Regions from separate parts of the Streptomyces sp. NPDC059743 genome, predicted to be linked through region 1. Evidence: riboswitches for the same ligand, from Rfam matches in the RefSeq annotation. Region 1 holds a riboswitch; each other region holds the start of a gene.
What was found. Region 1 has a riboswitch for cobalamin ahead of ACFV6H_RS14295 (cobalamin biosynthesis protein). Riboswitches for the same ligand answer to the same signal wherever they lie in the genome.
Positions count from the first base shown of each region.

Region 2: it holds a riboswitch for cobalamin, as region 1 does, so the genes downstream of both, ACFV6H_RS30165 (ABC transporter substrate-binding protein) here and ACFV6H_RS14295 (cobalamin biosynthesis protein) in region 1, are expected to answer to the same signal.
Region 3: it holds a riboswitch for cobalamin, as region 1 does, so the genes downstream of both, ACFV6H_RS00340 (ribonucleoside-diphosphate reductase subunit alpha) here and ACFV6H_RS14295 (cobalamin biosynthesis protein) in region 1, are expected to answer to the same signal.

Region 1 is NZ_JBHWGS010000006.1:391,574-397,600, reverse strand. Features, by position in the region: gene ACFV6H_RS14315 (alpha/beta hydrolase) at 1-697, opposite strand, end outside; gene ACFV6H_RS14310 (class II aldolase/adducin family protein) at 820-1,482, opposite strand; gene ACFV6H_RS14305 (anion permease) at 1,657-2,895, shown strand; gene ACFV6H_RS14300 (hypothetical protein) at 2,946-3,176, shown strand; cobalamin riboswitch at 3,222-3,363, shown strand; gene ACFV6H_RS14295 (cobalamin biosynthesis protein) at 3,396-4,508, shown strand; gene ACFV6H_RS14290 (cobyric acid synthase) at 4,505-6,027, shown strand, end outside.
Region 2 is NZ_JBHWGS010000019.1:111,912-117,938, reverse strand. Features, by position in the region: gene ACFV6H_RS30175 (ABC transporter ATP-binding protein) at 1-460, opposite strand, end outside; gene ACFV6H_RS30170 (FecCD family ABC transporter permease) at 457-1,503, opposite strand; gene ACFV6H_RS30165 (ABC transporter substrate-binding protein) at 1,512-2,534, opposite strand; cobalamin riboswitch at 2,574-2,694, opposite strand; gene ACFV6H_RS30160 (Mov34/MPN/PAD-1 family protein) at 2,696-3,109, opposite strand; gene ACFV6H_RS30155 (amino acid permease) at 3,267-4,733, opposite strand; gene ACFV6H_RS30150 (DUF2017 domain-containing protein) at 5,177-5,755, opposite strand; gene clpS (ATP-dependent Clp protease adapter ClpS) at 5,755-6,027, opposite strand, start outside.
Region 3 is NZ_JBHWGS010000001.1:73,359-79,385, forward strand. Features, by position in the region: gene ACFV6H_RS00340 (ribonucleoside-diphosphate reductase subunit alpha) at 1-1,712, opposite strand, end outside; cobalamin riboswitch at 1,857-1,999, opposite strand; gene ACFV6H_RS00345 (GNAT family N-acetyltransferase) at 2,035-2,571, opposite strand; gene mctP (monocarboxylate uptake permease MctP) at 2,717-4,351, opposite strand; gene ACFV6H_RS00355 (DUF3311 domain-containing protein) at 4,348-4,641, opposite strand; gene ACFV6H_RS00360 (GntR family transcriptional regulator) at 4,809-5,585, opposite strand; gene ACFV6H_RS00365 (sugar ABC transporter substrate-binding protein) at 5,875-6,027, shown strand, end outside.

The DNA.
Region 1 (6,027 bases):
CGTAAAGGATCACGCGCTCCGCGCCGTAGCGGACGGCGTACCGGATCGCCGCGTCGAGGTCGCGCCACTCGGAGTCGCCGAGATGACCGAGGCCGTCCGGGGAGCGTGGAGCGCCCGGATCGCCGCGGTAGGCGAGATCGAGCACGGCGACCTGGAGCCCGGCCAGCAGCTCCAGGACGTTCAGCGGATGCTCACGGGTGGTGCCGAGACCGTGCACGGTGATCACCCAGGTGTCCCGCGCGCCCGGCACGAACCAGGCGGGCAGAAAACCGAGTTCGCCCGGGATCCGCTCCTCCCGGTGGTCGATGCCGAGAGCGGTGGCCGGATCGCCGGTGTGGACCTCCGGAGTGAGGCGTACGCGCATGCCCGGGACGAGCGTGCCGTGGCCGACGCGCTCCAGTCTCCGTACGACGGTGTCGGGCGGATGCCGCACGCCCTCCAGGACCGGTCCGACCACCGCGTGGAGACCTCGGCCCTCGATCCCGTACACGCCCGGGCGCAGGGAGGCGAGACAGCGTGTCAAGGTGATCTGTCCTGCGGCCGTGGCGTGCACGGTGAGCCTCGGATCGCCGGGCAGAGGCCGCCCGGGCGACGCTCTGAGCGCGGCGTCACCGGCGAGCCGGCCGGCCGCGACCGCAGCCGCGCCGACGCCGATCACGGTGGAGACGGCCGCTGCCGTCGCTGTGGCGGGACGCACGGTCCCAGTGTCGTCAGCGCCGCCGGGCCCGGCCACCGGGCGCGGTCCGTCGGGGTACGCGGAGAGTGCGGGGTACGGCGCGATGCAGAGGTCGACACAGGGCCGGACCGCGGCCGGTTCCGTCAGGGCCGCTGCCCGTAGCCCTTCAGTTTCTCTCCGGCCTCCCGGAGCTGCGCCTCGGAGAGCAGCGAGGGCGTACGGCCCGGCACCGCGCTGGCGGTGAGCCAGAGACGGGACATCCACTCCAACTGGGCCGTGCGGTCATAGGCCTGGGCGAGCGTGGCGCCGTAGGTCACCGTGCCATGGTTCTGGAGCAGACAGCCCGTGCGGTCGCGCAGGGCGTCGAGCATGCCCGCCGCCAGTTCGTCCGTCCCGTACAGCGCGTACGGAGCGACCCGGACGGGTCCGCCGAACGCCGCCGACATGTAGTGGATCAGCGGCAGTTCCGGTACGAGCGTGGAGACGGCGGTGGCGTGCACGGCGTGCGTGTGGACCACGGCCGACGCCGAGGTGTGCCGGTACACCGCGAGATGCAGTGGCAGCTCACTCGTGGGAGTGAACTCGCCGAGGACCTGCCGGCCGTCCAGGTCGACGCCGATGGCGTCCTCGGGACCGAGCTGTTCATACGGAATTCCACTCGGCGTGACCAGAACGAGTCCGCCGGCCCGTACCGAGACATTGCCCGAGGTGCCGACGACCAGTCCCTCGGAAGCCGTTCTGCGGGCGGTGTTCACCAGGTCCCGCCAGGCCCGGTCGATCGCGTCCTGATTCTCCTGATCGGTCATACCGTGATCCTGCCAGGAGTGCCCGGCGGCCCGTACGCCTGTTCTCCGGATCATCCGAACAGAATCACGCGGCGTCAGTTCGAGACACCACGAATACCTGTTCAGTTCATCTCCCGTTCACCATGACTCCCTACGTTCACCGAGGCCCCCTACGTCGAACGATTGCCTGGGTAAATGGAACACCTCACACTGCTGCTCGCGATCGTGATCGTGACGGCGCTCGTGTTCGATTTCACAAACGGTTTCCATGACACCGCCAACGCGATGGCGACGACCATCTCGACCGGCGCCCTGAAGCCCAAGACCGCGGTGGCCATGTCCGCCGTGCTGAATCTGGCCGGCGCGTTCCTCTCCGTGGAGGTCGCCAGAACGATCTCCGGCGGGCTGATCAACGAGAACGGCATCCGGACCGAAGTGATCTTCGCGGCGCTCGTCGGCGCCATCCTCTGGAATCTGCTCACCTGGCTGGTCGGTCTGCCGTCGAGCTCCTCCCACGCCCTCTTCGGCGGACTGATCGGCGCCACGCTGATGTCCGTCGGCACCTCCGGAGTCAACGGCGGTGTTGTCATCACCAAGGTGCTGATCCCGGCGCTCGCCGCGCCGGTCGTCGCCGGTCTCGCGGCGCTGCTGGCCACCGGACTGACGTACCGTATCGGCCGCCGTACGGACGACAAGGCCACCGCCAAGGGCTACCGCGCGGGACAGATCGCCTCCGCCGGTCTGGTCTCCCTGGCGCACGGCACCAATGACGCGCAGAAGACCATGGGCGTCATCACGCTCGCGCTCGTCACCGGCGGTGTCCTCGCGCCCGGCTCCAATCCGCCGCTGTGGGTCATCGTCTCGGCGGGCACGGCGATCGCGCTCGGCACCTATCTCGGTGGCTGGCGGATCATCCGCACCATGGGCACCGGGCTCACCGAGCTGAGGCCGCAGCAGGGCTTCGCCGCCCAGACCAGTGCCGCGACCGTCATCCTGGCCTCCTCGCACCTCGGTTTCTCGCTCTCCACCACCCAGTCCTGCTCCGGCGCCGTGATGGGCGCGGGACTCGGCCGTAAGGGCGGTGTGGTCCGCTGGTCGACCGCCACGCGGATGTTCATCGCCTGGGGACTGACGCTGCCCGCCGCGGGTCTGGTCGCGGCCTGCGCGGAGTTCCTGACCGGCCAGGGCAGTTGGGGCGTCGCGGTGGTCGCCGCGCTGCTCCTCGCGTGCTCCGGCGCGATCTGGCTCGCCTCGCGCCGCCGCCCGGTCGACCACACCAATGTCACCGACGCCGACGAGGCCGGATTCCCGGGTGGAGAGCCCGCCGGTGTCCTGGCCAACGGCATCACGGCCGGTGCGACGCAGGATCTGTCGACCACCATTCCGTCCCCACCGGGCAGCGCCGGTGAGCCGGCCCGAACCGCCACGGTCTGAATCACCCACCGCCCGAACCGCCACGGTCTCAAGGAAGAGCGAGCGAACGTATGAACATCGACTGGGCAGCGCTGGGTTCCGTCTTCGGAGTCAGCCTCGTGGTGACCGTCGCCCTGGTGGGCTTGTTCACCCTGGGCGTCGTCGGTCTCGCCAAGCAGGAGTCCGCCGGCGGGCAGGGCGGCGTTACGGGCCCGGCGGCTCTGGCGCGCACGGGCGCGTACGCCTGCTTCGCCCTGTGCGCGGCGGCCGTGGCGTACGGGATCTGGCTGATCGTCGCGTGACGCACGCCTCACCCTGTCCCGTCGCAGGTCAGCGATGAGTTGACGGGTGTTCGCGGGCGTGGTGGACTGCCGGGGCCATTACGGCGGCAGAAGAGGAAGCCGGTGCGAATCCGGCGCGGTCCCGCCACTGTCACCGGGAGTTGTCTCCCGGGAGCCAGGAACTCTCGCCGCCGCACCACGTCGAGCCGGGGCGCGGACCCTGAGTGAGGACATTTCGCCATGCCTGGCAGCGGTTCGGCCGTCGTGCGCGGCGGCGGTTCGGCCGCCGGACGGATCTTCGCGTACGGCGCGGCCCTGGGACTGCTGGGCGACCGGGTGTTCGCCGATCCGCGCCGAGGGCATCCGGTGGCCGCGTTCGGCCGGGCGGCGGGCGCCGTCGAGCGGGCGCTGTGGCACGACCACCGCGGCTGGGGCGCGCTGCACACGCTGGTATGCGCCGGAGGCGCCGTCGGCCTCGCGGTCGTCGCCGCCCGCAGTACACAGGCGGTACGGATCACGCGGACCGTACGGGTCGCGCAGGGCGTACGGGCCACGCGGGCCGTTCCGGGCGTACGTGCCGTACGGGAAAGCCGTGCCGCTTCCGTCGCACTGACCGCTCTGGCCACCTGGTCCGTCGTCGGCGGCACCTCGCTCGGCCGGGAGGCACGCGCCATCGGCGCCGCGCTCACCGCCGGAGACATTGAGCTGGCCAGGGAGCGGCTGCCACGGCTGTGCGGGCGCGATCCGCAGGCGCTGGACGGACAGCAGCTCGCCCGTGCCGTCGTGGAGTCCGTCGCCGAGAACACCTCGGACGCCGTCGTCGGCGCGCTGGTGTGGGGAGCGATCGCGGGCGTGCCCGGTCTCGTGGGATTCCGGGCCGTGAACACCCTGGACGCGATGGTGGGTCACAAGTCCGCCCGCTACCGCAGATTCGGCTGGGCGTCGGCCCGGCTGGACGATCTGGCCGGCTGGCCCGGAGCCCGGCTGACCGCCGCGCTGGCGGCGGTGGCGGGCGACGATCCGCGCGCGGCCCTGCGGGCGGTACGGCAGGACGCGCGGAAGCATCCGAGTCCCAACGCGGGCCCGGTGGAGGCGTCGTTCGCGGGCGCGCTGGGCGTACGGCTCGGCGGGACGCTCACGTACGGCGGACGGGTGGAGCACCGGCCCGTACTGAACGGCGAAGGGCGGCCCGTGGAGACGGCGGACATCGAACGGGCCGTACGGCTGTCGCGCCGGGTGAGCGGATACGCCCTCGCGGTCTGTGTCGCCGGCCGGTTCGCGTACGGCGCGATACGCCGCCGTACGGCCGAGACAGGCCGTCGTACGGCGGAGACCGGAAGGGGACGCGAATGAGCGGGCGCGGCGGAGGCCTGCTGGTGGCCGGGACCACCTCGGACGCGGGCAAGAGCGTCGTCACGGCCGGGATCTGCCGTTGGCTGGTACGCCGTGGAGTGAAGGTCGCGCCCTTCAAAGGGCAGAACATGTCGCTGAATTCGTTCGTGACGCGCGAGGGCGCGGAGATCGGACGGGCGCAGGCGATGCAGGCCCAGGCGGCCCGGGTGGAGCCGACCGCGCTGATGAATCCCGTCCTGCTGAAGCCCGGCGGCGACCGCAGCAGCCAGGTGGTGCTGATGGGACGGCCGGTGGGCGAGCTGAGCGCCAAGGGATTCTTCGGCAGCTCCGAGAACTCCGGGAGCGCGCTGCGCGGCGGACGCCGGGAGGCCCTGCTCGGCCCGGTCCTGGAGTGTCTGGAGGAGCTGCGCGCCACCCATGACGCCGTGATCTGCGAGGGCGCGGGCAGCCCGGCCGAGATCAATCTGCGCCGTACCGACATCGTCAACATGGGAATCGCACGCGCCGCGCGGCTGCCGGTGGTGGTGGTCGGCGACATCGACCGCGGCGGAGTCTTCGCCTCGTTCTTCGGTACGACCGCGCTGCTGAGCCCGCAGGACCAGGAGCTGATCGCGGGCTATCTCGTCAACAAGTTCCGCGGCGATGTGTCCCTGCTGGAGCCCGGTCTTGAGATGCTGCGCGGCCTGACCGGCCGGGCGACGCTCGGAGTGCTGCCCTGGCGGCACGGGCTGGGCATCGACGAGGAGGACGGACTGCGTATCTCGCTGCGCGGCGCCGTGCGCGAGTCCCTGGTGGCCCGCCCGTACGGCGAGGAGGTGCTGCGGATCGCGGTCTGCGCCGTACCGCTGATGTCCAACTTCACCGATGTGGACGCGCTCGCGGCCGAACCGGGCGTCGTCGTACGGTTCGTGGACCGTCCCGAGGAGCTGGCCGACGCCGATCTCGTGGTGGTGCCCGGCACGCGCGGCACGGTGAAGGCGCTGGCATGGCTGCGGGAGCGCGGGCTCGCCGACGCGCTCGCGCGCCGGGCCGCCGAGGGCCGTCCCGTGCTCGGGATCTGCGGCGGCTATCAGATCCTCGGCGAGCACATCGAGGACGAGGTGGAGTCACGGGCGGGCGCCGTGGCCGGGCTCGGGCTGCTGCCCGTACGGGTGCGGTTCGCCCGTGAGAAGACCTTGGCCAGACCGTCCGGGACGGCCCTGGGCGAGGCGGTGGACGGGTACGAGATCCATCACGGTGTCGCCGAGGTGCGAGGCGGCGACGCCTTTGTCTCCGACGCGGACGGACGGCCGCTGGACGGCTGCCGGGTGGGCGCGGTCCAGGGCACGCACTGGCATGGAGCGCTGGAGAGCGACGCGTTCCGGCGGCGCTTCCTTACGGAGGTGGCACGGGCGGCGGGCCGGCGTTTCGTTCCCGCGCCCGACACGAGCTTCGGCGCGCTGCGCGAGGAACAGCTCGACCTTCTCGGTGACCTCATCGAGGAGCACGCGGACACGGACGCGCTGCTGCGGCTGATCGA
Region 2 (6,027 bases), on a different contig from region 1:
TCCCGACCTGGCCGAGGGCCGTGTCGGTGAGCGCGGTGTCGGCGGCGGTGTCGGCCTCCCAGAAGCGTTTGTGCGGCGAGCGGCCCATGGCGACGACTTCACGGACGGTCAGCTCGAAGTCGAGCCGGCCGTCCTGCGGCACGGCGGCGACGCGGCGGGCCCGCGCCTTGGCGGTCATGGTGTGCAGATCGTCGCCGTCGAGGAGGGCGTGTCCGGCCGTGGGCCGGAGCGTGCCGTACACACAGCGGAGCAGGGTGGTCTTGCCGCTGCCGTTGGGGCCGACGAGTCCGACGGTCTCGCCCGGCGCGGCGGTGAGCTCGGCGCGGTCGACGAGCAGCCGTCCGCCGGTCTCGTACGACAGCCCTTCGACGCGCAGCTCGGCGGCGGGTACGGACGTCCGCTCCGAGGCGCTCGCGGCACCTGCGAAGGCGCCTGCGGGGGCACCAGTGGAGGCGCTCATACGGGCGCTCCTTCCGGGCGGCGGCGCATCAGCCACAGGAACAGCGGCCCGCCGGTGAGCGCGGTGAGCACACCGACCGGGATGTCCTGCGGCGCGGCGACGGTACGGGCCGCGAGATCGGCGACGACCAGGACGACCGCTCCGCCCAGCGCCGCGACGGGCAGCAGCGCCCGGTGACCGGCGCCGACGGCCATCCGGGCGGCGTGCGGCGCCAGCAGCCCGATGAAGCCGACCGCGCCGCTCGCGGCCACCATCACGGCCGTGACCAGGGAGGCGAGGACGAAGACCGCGGCGCGGAAGCGCGAGGTGTCGAGACCGAGCACGGTCGCGCCCTCCTCGCCCGCCAGCAGCAGATCGAGCGGTCTGGCCAGCGCCATGAGCAGGGCGGTCCCGGCGGTGAGCGCGACGGCGGGCGGTACGAGCGTGGCCCAGCGGGCGCTGCCGAGGCCGCCCAGCGACCAGTACAGCGCCTCCTGGAAGTGCTCGGGCCTGGCGGAGACGACCAGGATGAGGGTGGTGAGCGCGGAGAGGATGTACGAGACGGCGACGCCCGCGAGCACGAGCCCGCCGCCGGTCATCGTGGAGCCGCGCCGGGCCAGCCCGTACACCAGCGCCAGCGCGAGGAGCGCGCCGGCGAAGGCGGCGGCCGGCATCGCGACGGTGGTGGTCACTCCGCCGCCGATGCCGAGGACCAGCACCAGCACGGCGCCGGTGGAGGCGCCGGAGGAGATGCCGAGCAGAAACGGATCGGCGAGCCGGTTGCGTACGAGCGCCTGGAGGACGGCGCCGACGACGGCGAGCCCGGCGCCGACGATCACACCGAGCAGCACTCTCGGCAGCCGTACGTCGAGCACGATGGTGCGGAACGGGCCGGGCTCCGCGCGGCCGGTCAGGATCGTGATCACCTGACCGGGCGGGATCCGTACGGAGCCGAGTGCGAGGCCCGCGACGACGGCGACGGCGAGCGCGGCGGCCAGGGAGCCGAGCACCAGGGTGCGGCGGAGCCGCCCGTGGGCACGGGCGGGCGCGGTGGCGCGTGTCATGGCGGCGCTTACTTCACGGACTCGGGATGGAGCTGGGCCGCGAGGCGTTCGACGGCGGCCGGTGCCCGTACGCCGAGGACCACGTCCGAGAGCGGCATGACGGCGAACCGCTGGTTCCTGATGGCCGGTATGTCCTTGAGGACCGGGTCCTCCAGCAGGCGCTTCTTCTTCTGTGCGACGGTGGTGGCGCCGTAGTCGTAGATGACGATGACCTCGGGCTCGCGCGCGACGACCTGTTCCCAGGTGGCGTCGCCGAAGGACTTGTCGAGGTCGGCGAAGACATTGCGCCCGCCGGCCAGCTCGATCAGCTCATTGCCGATGCCCTTGCCGCCCGCGGTGAAAGCGGTCTTGTCGCCGCTGTCGTAGACGAAGACGGAGAGCGGTGCGACGCCCTTCAGCTCGTCGGCGGTGGACGCGACGGTGGTGCGTGCGTCCGCGATCCACTGCTCGGCGCGGTCCTGGACGCCGAAGGTGCGGCCGGTCTCCTCGACCTCCCGGTAGACGTCGTCCATCGAGGTCGTGCCGTCCGCGCAGTTCTCCAGATTGAGCCGGGTGTTGATACCGGCCGCCTTGAGATCGTCGCGGCTGCGGCCGTCCTTGGCGTCGAAGGCGCTGGCGTATCCGCCGTAGACGAAGTCGGGATTCGCCGCGAGCAGTCTCTCCTTGGACGGATACTCCTCGGCGAGGACCGGGACGCTCTTGTACGCCTTCTCGTAGGCGGGCAGGATCCGGTCGTCCAGATAGGCGGTGCCGACCAGGGACTTCTCCAGGCCGAGCGCGAGCATGACCTCGGTGACGTGCTGGTTCATGGTGACCACACGCTTCGGCGGCGCCTGGTAGGTGGTCGTCACACCGCAGTTGGTGACGGTGTACGGAAAGCCGGGCGCGGCCTTCGCGGCGGGCCCGCCGTCCGCCGGCTCGGCGGCGTCCGTGGTGGTGCCACAGGCGGCGAGCGGGAGCAGTACGGCGATCGCGGCGGCGGATATGACGGCGGGCGTGAGCGCACGGCGGCGCCGGGACGGAACAGACACGGCTGGGCCTCCTCCGGGGGATTTCCGCGTCCCCTGGCTGGTGGGAGAAGGGCGGCAGGTCAGTTCCTGGCTGCCAAGCGGAGCTTGGTCACAGTGGCGGGACCGCGCCGGTTTCGCACCGGCTTCCTGGGTCCTGCCGCCCTGGTTCAGCCGTGAGTCTCTCAGACGATCTCGACGGGCTCCTCGGTGACCTCGCCGTCGACGATCCGGTACGAGCGGAACTGGAACGGGCCCGTGTCGTCCGTGTCCGCCGTCGAGACCAGCACATAGTGGGCGCCGGGCTCATTGGCGTAGGTGATGTCCGTACGGGACGGATAGGCCTCGGTCGCGGTGTGCGAGTGGTAGATGATCACCGGCTCCTCGTCGCGGTCGTCCATCTCGCGGTAGAGCTTGAGCAGATCCGCCGAGTCGAACTCGTAGAAGGTGGGCGAGCGTGCTGCGTTGAGCATGGGAATGAACCGCTCGGCCCGTCCGCTGCCCGCCGGGCCCGCGACCACTCCGCAGGCCTCGTCGGGATGGTCGGCTCGCGCGTGCGCGACGATCTGGTCGTGCAGGGCCTGGGTGATGGTGAGCATGAGGAGAATATAAACGGCCGCGCCGGACCGGAGACGGGCCGGTGCCGACGGGCCACGAAGGCCCTCGGATCAGTGAATCCGAGGGCCGACAGACGTACGGCCGCGGTATACGGGCCCGTACGCGCACGAGCCGAACCGTACGGTCAGGCTTGTACGGTCAGTCCGCCGCCGAGGCGTACTCCCGCTGGGCGCGCTCCGCGATCGCCGGGTCGCGCCGCTTCAGGAACTGCCAGCCGGCCGCCAGGCCCACCGCCCAGACCGCCGCCACATACAGACAGACCCGCGCGTCCTTGTCGTACGCGATCAGACAGGTGACGAGCGCCAGGAAGGCCACCGCGACCCAGCTGAAGAGCGCGCCGCCCGGCGCCGGGAAGGACGAGGCCGGCAGCCGGCCCGCCTCCACACCGCGGCGGTAGCGGATATGGCTGGCCAGAATCATCATCCAGGTCCAGATGCCGGCCGCGGTGGCCACGGAGGTCACATAGCCGAAGGCCTTCTCCGGGACGACATAGTTGAGGACCACACCGATGCCCATCAGCACGGCGGAGACGGTGATGCCGAGGGCCGGCGTCTTACGGGAGTTGAGCCTGCCGAAGACCGTGGGCGCCTCGCTGTTGGCGGCGAGGTCGCGCAGCATCCGGCCGGTGGAGTACATCCCGGAGTTGCAGGAGGAGAGCGCGGCGGTCAGTACGACGAAGTTGACGATGCCGGCCGCGAGCGGGATGCCCATCTTCTCGAAGGCGTGCACGAACGGGCTGTTGCCCGCGGAGAACTCGGTCCACTTGACGACGGCGAGGATGACGGAGAGCGCGCCGACATAGAAGACGATGATGCGCCAGGGCAGTGTGTTGATGGCCTTGGGCAGCGTCTTCTCGGGATTCTCGGACTCGCCCGCGGTCACACCGACCAGCTCGACGGCGAGATAGGCGAACATCACGCCCTGAAGAGTCATCAGGCTGGAGCCGATGCCGTTCGGGAAGATCCCGTCATGTGCCCAGAGGTTGGAGGCGGCGGCGGTCTCACCGGCGTCCGAGAAGCCGATGGTGAGGACGCCCAGACCGATGACGATCATGCCGATGATCGCGGTGACCTTGATCATCGAGAACCAGAACTCGACCTCGCCGAAGATCTTCACCGAGATCAGATTGACGCCGAAGAGGACCACCAGGAAGACCAGCGCGCTGACCCACTGAGGGATCTGCGGGAACCAGAAGTGGATGTAGATCGCGGCGGCGGTCAGCTCCGCCATCCCGGTGACGACCCACATCAGCCAGTACGTCCAGCCGGTGGCGAAGCCGAAGAACGGGCCGAGGAACTCACGGGCGTACTCCGCGAAGGAGCCCGAGACCGGCCGGTAGAGCAGCAGTTCGCCGAGCGCCCGCATGATGAAGAAGATCACGACGCCGGCGAGGGCGTACATGAGGATGATGCTGGGGCCCGCCTTGGCGATATTGGCTCCGGCGCCCATGAAGAGTCCGACACCGATCGCGCCGCCGATGGCGATCATCTGGACCTGGCGGCTGCCGAGTCCCCGTTCGTAGCCCTCTTCGGCCGGGCCGTCTCCGGTGGGTCCTGCCGTGGCGTGGTCACCGCCGTATTCCTTGTCGACCTGGGCAGAGGTCATGTCGTGCGCCCTTTCTCCATACCGATCAGCGCCGGACGTCGGCCGCGGACCGGTTCGTGATCCCCCCGGATACGGATGGAGTGCCGCCGGCGGTCGGCCGGCGAAGGCACCCCCGGGGACAGGGGTGGAGTCCCCGGGGGGCCGTGAAGATTTATCACGGCGACAGGGGTCACCGGCGGACGGTTCTGTGGCACAGCCCACAGGAAGAAGTGGAGGAATCAGGCCGCGAACCGCAAAGGTCGCCGGAGCGGTGACGTGATCGTTATGCCGAATTGAGCGTCAGTTGAGCGTACGGAAGAGGGCCGGACGGGGACCGCCGTATGACATCCCGGCGCCGCGGGCCCGGAAGATCCGGGCGGGCCGGTTCCTCGGTGTCACATCACCCGGACGGAGGAACGGGCGGCAGCCCCTCAAGGCATCAGGGCCCTCAAGGCATCGGGCCCTCAGGGCATCAGCGTTTCGACGAGCGACTCCTGGAGCGATCCGAGCCAGAGATACGCCATCACCATCGGCTTGCGCGGATCGGAGTCCGGCAGCCGGTACAGCTCGTCGCTCTCGTCCTCGTCCGTGACCTCCAGACGCGTACCGATCGTCAGCCGCAGATCGTTGAGCGCGCCGAGCCAGTGCAGACAGTCGTCGGGCGTCAGCTTGAGCACGGCGCCGCCCTCGCCCGCCGAGGCGAGCCCGTCCAGCGTACGGACCAGCGCCATCCCGTCCTCGCGCTTGCGGCCACGCAGATCGTTCTCCGTGAACCGTCTGAACTCGGCGGAGAACTCCTTGAGTTCGTCGTCGTCATCGCCGTACGCGTCCGGGAAGAGCCGGGCCAGCGCCGGATCCTCGGGCGGCTCGCTGGGGCCTTCGGCGAAGAGCGAGGCGAGCGGATCCTCGCCCTGGGCAGGCTCGTCACCGGGCCCGATCAGCTCCAGGAGCTGTACGGCCAGTGAGCGCAGGATCGAGATCTCGACCTCGTCGAGTGCGACGGCCGCGCCGCCGCCCGGGATCGCCTCGAACTGGCCGGCCATCAGATCCGGTCCTGGGAGAGAGTGGCCCAGAGCCCGAATCCGTGCATCGCCTGCACATCGCGCTCCATCTCCTCGCGGCTGCCGCTGGAGACGATCGCGCGGCCCTTGTGGTGGACGTCGAGCATCAGTCGGTGCGCCTTGTCCTTGGGGTAGCCGAAATAGGTCTGGAAGACGTAAGCCACATAACTCATGAGGTTGACGGGATCGTTGTGGACGATCGTCACCCACGGCACATCGGGTTCCGGGACGGCGAAGGTCTCCTCGGCCGATTC
Region 3 (6,027 bases), on a different contig from region 1:
ATGCGTTCGGCGATCCTGGTGGAGAGCGCGGCGGCCTCGGGCGAGTCGAAGGGCAGCCGCATCTTGAAGAAGACGTCCTGGAGGCCCATCACGCCCAGGCCCACCGGACGCCATTTCGCGTTCGAGTTCGCGGCCTGCTCGGTCGGGTAGTAGTTGATGTCCACCACCCGGTCGAGGAAGGTCACGGCCGTACGGACGGTCTCGTCGAGCCGCTCCCAGTCGATCCCGGCGCCGATCCCGCTGTGGGACTCACCGTCGGTCCCGCCGTCGGTCCCGCCCGGCTCCCGCACGAACGCCGCCAGGTTGACCGAGCCCAGATTGCACACCGCCGTCTCGCCGTCGTCGGTCACCTCCAGGATCTCCGTACAGAGATTGGAGGAGTGGACGACCGCGCCGGGCTCGGCGGTCTGGTTGGCCGTACGGTTCGAGGCGTCCTTGAAGGTCATCCAGCCGTTGCCGGTCTGGGCGAGCGTACGCATCATCCTGCCGTACAGCTCCCGCGCCGGGAGGCTTCTGCGGGCCAGGCCCGCCGCCTCCGCGGCCCGGTACGCCGCGTCGAACTCGTCGCCCCAGAGATCGACCAGTTCCGGTACGTCGACGGGCGAGAAGAGCGACCACTCGCCGTCCGCCTCGACGCGGCGCATGAACTCGTCCGGAATCCAGTGCGCGAGATTCAGATTGTGCGTACGCCGGGCGTCCTCACCGGTGTTGTCGCGCAGTTCGAGGAACTCCTCCAGATCCGCGTGCCAGGTCTCCAGATAGACACAGGCCGCGCCCTTGCGCCGGCCGCCCTGGTTGACCGCGGCCACCGAGGAGTCGAGCGTGCGCAGGAACGGGACGATGCCGTTGGAGTGCCCGTTGGTGCCGCGGATCAGTGAACCGCGCGAGCGGATACGGGAGTACGAGAGGCCGATGCCGCCCGCGTGCTTGGAGAGCCTGGCCACCTGGTGGTAGCGGTCGTAGATGGAGTCCAGCTCGTCGCGCGGCGAGTCCAGCAGATAGCAGGAGGACATCTGAGGATGGCGGGTGCCGGAGTTGAAGAGCGTCGGCGAGGACGGCAGATACTCCAGCCGGCTCATCAGCCGGTACAGCGCGGCGACCTCCTCCAGCGCGCGCACGCTCTCGTCCTCGGCGAGGCCGGACGCCACGCGCAGCAGGAAGTGCTGCGGAGTCTCGATCACCTGACGGGTCAGCGGATGGCGGAGCAGATAGCGGCTGTGGAGCGTACGGAGCCCGAAGTAGCCGAAGCGGTCGTCGGCGGCCAGATCGATCAGCCGGTCGAGGCGGTCGGCGTGGCGCGTGACGAACGCGGCCGTACGGTCGGCGATCAGGCCCTCGCGGAGGCCGGTCGCGACCGACGCCGAGAACGACACCGCGCCCTGGCCCGCGGCCTCGTCGGCGATGGCGCGGGTGAGCAGCCGGGCGGCGAGCCGGGAGTACGCCGGGTCCTCGGAGATCAGCCCTGCCGCCGCCTCGGTGGCGAGCCCGCGCAGCTCGGCCTCGTCCGACGAGGCGTTACGGCCGCGCAGCGCGGCGGCGGCGACTCTGCCGGGATCGGTGTCGGGCAGATCGGCGGTCAGCTCCGTCAAGGTCCGCAGCAAAGCGGTCCCGGTGCCGTCCGTCGACCTGGTGCCGTCCGTCTGCCCGGGGCTGTCCGCCGGTCCGGAGGTCCCGGAGGCGGCTGAAGCCGGTTCGGCTGGCGCGATGGTCACGTGGTGCTCTCCCTCGCTCGGCTCCGGGCCTGTCGCGAGGGATACGGGGGCGCGCACAGCCGTACGGCCCTTTCCAGGGCAGCGCGGAGCACGGCGTCCACCGGCCCATCCGCGAGGCCCGGACGTCTCGGCGCCCGGATCGGTCGAACCGGACGCACCGTCGGCAGGTGTTCGGACTCCTGGACATGACAAAGCACGCCACAGCACACCGTTGCGGGACAGTTCCGGATTCGCACCGGATTCCCCTGCGTCGACAGCGAGGTCGAGCATACATCTGGTGGCCGCTCGCCGTGCCACCCCCCAGATGTAGTGTCCTGCGCGGTCAGTCGCCTCTGGGTATACCGCCGTCGGTGACGCCGTCGAGTTCCAGGGCGTACGCGAGCAGTGGGAGTCCCGGGAGCGGTTCCCAGTCCCGCTCGGGGCTTCTGACAAAGCCCAGGCGCTCATAGATCCGGTGGGCCCGCCGCATGGTCGGCTGCGTCGACAGGACGATCCGTATACAGCCCTCCGTCTCCTGCGCGCGTGCCACACAGGCGCGGACGAGCGCCTCGCCCACGCCTCTGCCCCGGGCCGCCCGGTCGACCGCCAGCATCCGGAACTCGGTCTCGCCGTCCCGCGCTATGTCCGCCCACGGCCCGCCGGCCGGGACATAGGTGACTCCGCCCAGCACCGTGCCGTCCGGGTCCACGGCGGCCAGCACCTCCGCCTCGGCGGCACGCGTGGCCACATCCCGCAGCGTGGGCAGATACGGGTCGTCCTCGCCGAAGTCCAGGTGCCCGTCCACCAGATACGCTTGCGCGGTGATCTCGCCGAGCCGCTCGTACTCGCCGGGCTCGGCCTCCCTGATCGTGAAGTCCATGAACCGAGTGTGCGCCATGGGTACGACAACGGGCCGCCGCGGCCTCCTCACCAGCAAGGAAGCCACAGCGGCCCGAAGCCACAGCGGCCCGAAGCCACAGCGGCCCGAAGCCACAGCGGCCCGTTCGCGACCTGACCTTGGGAAGTCAGCGCACCGCTTCGCCCGACGTCGCCGTCGGCAGTTCCACCCGTACGTCGTCCGAATCGCCCGCGTCCGCCGTGTAGTCGGACGGGCTGGTCTCGTCCACGCCCTCGGGCGCCTTGAGCGCCCGCATGACGAAGGTCAGCACCACCGTCACCACCACATTCAGCACAAACGCGGTGAGGCCGATGTAGCCGATCTCGCCGAGTCCCGGGATCTCCGCCGACGAGCCGCCGAAGTGCTTCTGCGTGGGGCTCGCGACGCCGTACGCCGCGGCCGTGCCGTACACCATGCCGACGCCCCAGCCCACGAGCAGCGCCCAGCGGTGGAACCAGCGGGTGAAGAGCCCGCCGACCAGGGCCGGCATCGTCTGGAGGATCCAGATCCCGCCCAGGAGCTGGAAGTTGATCGCCACCGTCTTGTCCATGGAGAGGACGAAGACCAGCGCGCCCACCTTCACCAGCAGCGAGACGATTTTCGAGACCTTGGTCTCCTGCGCCGGTGTCGCGTCCGGCTTGATGAAGTCCTTGTAGATATTGCGGGTGAAGAGATTGGCCGCCGCGATGGACATGATCGCGGCCGGCACCAGCGCGCCGATACCGATGGCGGCGAAGGCGACGCCCGCGAACCAGTCGGGGAACATGGTCTCGAAGAGCTGCGGGATCGCGAGCTGTCCGTTGTCGACCTTGATGCCGGCGGCGATCGCCATGAAGCCGAGCAGCGCCAGCAGACCCAGCATCAGCGAATACAGCGGCAGGATCGTGGTGTTGCGGCGGATCACATCGCGGCTCCTGCTGGAGAGCGTCGCCGTGATGGAGTGCGGATACATGAAGAGCGCGAGCGCGGAACCGAGCGCCAGCGTGGCGTAGCCCCACTGCCCGGCGTCGCCCGGTACGAGCGCGCCGCGCGGCGCGCCGGTCACCTCATTGGGCTGTGCGAACGCCTCGCCCGCCTTGGCGAAGATGTCGTCGAAGCCGCCCAGCTTGATCGGGATGTAGATGATCGCCACCACGATCACCAGATAGATCAGCGTGTCCTTGACGAAGGCGATCAGCGCGGGCGCGCGCAGTCCGGACGAGTAGGTGTACGCAGCGAGCACACCGAAGGCGATGAGCAGCGGGAGGTCCTTGATGAACCAGTGGGTGCCCTCACCGCCCCCGACGCCCATGACATCCAGCACCGCCTGGATACCCACGAGTTGGAGCGCGATATACGGCATCGTGGCGAGGATGCCGGTGACGGCGACCGCCAGCGAGAGGCCCTTGGAACCGAAGCGTCCCCGGACGAAGTCCGAGGTGGTGACGTATCCGTGCTTGTGCGACACCGACCAGAGCCGCGGCAGGAAGGTGAAGATCAGCGGATAGATGAGAATGGTGTACGGCACGGCGAAGAAGCCGGCCGCGCCCGCCGCGTAGATCGCCGCCGGGACGGCCACGAAGGTGTACGCCGTATAGAGGTCGCCGCCGAGCAGGAACCAGGTGACCCAGGTGCCGAACGACCGGCCGCCGAGGCCCCATTCGTCCAGGCTGTGCTCGTTCTCGGCCTTGCGCCAGCGGGTGGCGAGGAAGCCCATGACCGTGACGGCCAGGAAGAAGAAGATGAAGACGGTGAGCGCGACACCGTTCACGCCGTCGGTCATCGCGACGCACCTCCCTTGCGGGCACTGCCGGCGCCGCGGGCGCGCTGGTCACGCTGCCAGAGTTGGTAGGCGATCATGGTCAGCGCTGTCGAGATCAGCACCCAGGCCATCTGGTACCAGTAGAAGAACGGGATGCCGATGAAGGCCGGATCGGTCTTCGCGTAGGAGCTCACCCAGAGCAGGGCCACGAAGGGCGCGAGGAGACAGAGCGCTATCACCACCCGTAAGGGAGTGACCGTCGGAGCCGGAGGTCGTGTCGTGGGCGGCTTCTCTTCCTGGACTTCTGACACAGCGGATCTGTCCCCTCACTGATCGCCATTGACGAGTGCGCAGGAAATCTACGGCAATGGCATCAGCGGCGGGTAGGCCCGGAACTGTGAAGGACTGGGAGGTGAACGCGGCGGAACCGGGCCCGTGGGCCCGGTTCCTGACCGTACGTCCGGTCGTGCACCACTTCTCAGCGGGCCGGGCGCTTCAGCCGTGCCACGAACTTGTAGCGGTCGCCGCGGTAGACCGAGCGCACCCACTCCACCGGCTCGCCGGCGGCGTCCAGTGAGTGCCGCGAGAGCATCAGCATCGGCAGACCTACATCCGTGCCGAGCAGCCCGGCCTCGCGCGGTGTGGCCAGCGAGGTCTCGATCGTCTCCTCGGCCTCGGCGAGATGGACGTCGTACACCTCGGCCAACGCCGTGTAAAGAGAGGTGTACTTGACGAGTGAGCGGCGCAGGGCGGGGAAGCGCTTGGCCGACAGATGCGTGGTCTCGATGGCCATCGGCTCACCGCTGGCCAGCCGCAGCCGCTCGATACGCAGGACGCGTCCGCCCGTGGTGATGTCGAGCAGTCCGGCGAGCGTGTCATCGGCGGTGACATAGCCGATGTCCAGCAGCTGGGACGTCGGCTCCAGGCCCTGGGCCCGCATGTCCTCGGTGTACGAGGTGAGCTGAAGGGCCTGGGAGACCTTGGGCTTGGCGACAAAGGTGCCCTTGCCCTGGATCCGTTCGAGCCTGCCCTCGACCACCAGCTCCTGGAGCGCCTGGCGCACGGTGGTGCGTGAGGTGTCGAACTCGGCGGCGAGCGTGCGCTCCGGAGGCACCGGCGTGCCGGGCGGAAGAGTTTCCGTCATATCGAGCAAGTGCCGCTTCAGGCGGTAATACTTAGGCACGCGTGCCGTACGGGTGGGGACTCCGTTGTCGGTCTCCGTGACGTTCCCGCTCCCGCCCCCGTCCGCGGCCATGGCCTGCCTTCCCGACTCCTGCGCTGCTGCCGTCACCGGCTCCTCCGTCTGTCGCGGCTCACATGGTGGCACGGTCCGGCCACGGGTCGTCGCCCTCCCTCAGGTGTCGGTCCGATAACGGACACGACTGCCCTTCTTATACACCCTTGACACCCCTAAAGGTCTAGGCCAAGCTCCCCGTACTGGTCTAAACCATTAAAGACCAGGTCCCAGCCCCAGCAGTACTCGTCGTAAGTCTTTGCGGTCTTCGCGGTGGGCAGGGGTTGCAGGCATCCCTGAGGAGGGTGGCGTGAAGCGCAAGCTCATCGCGACGGTCGGCGTCGCAGGCATGATGGTCGGTATGGCCGCGTGTGGCTCGGACGACAGCACGGCGTCGAAGGATCCCAAGGACCGTAAGGAGACGCTGACCGTCTGGCTCATGTCGGACGCGCAGAGCACCTGG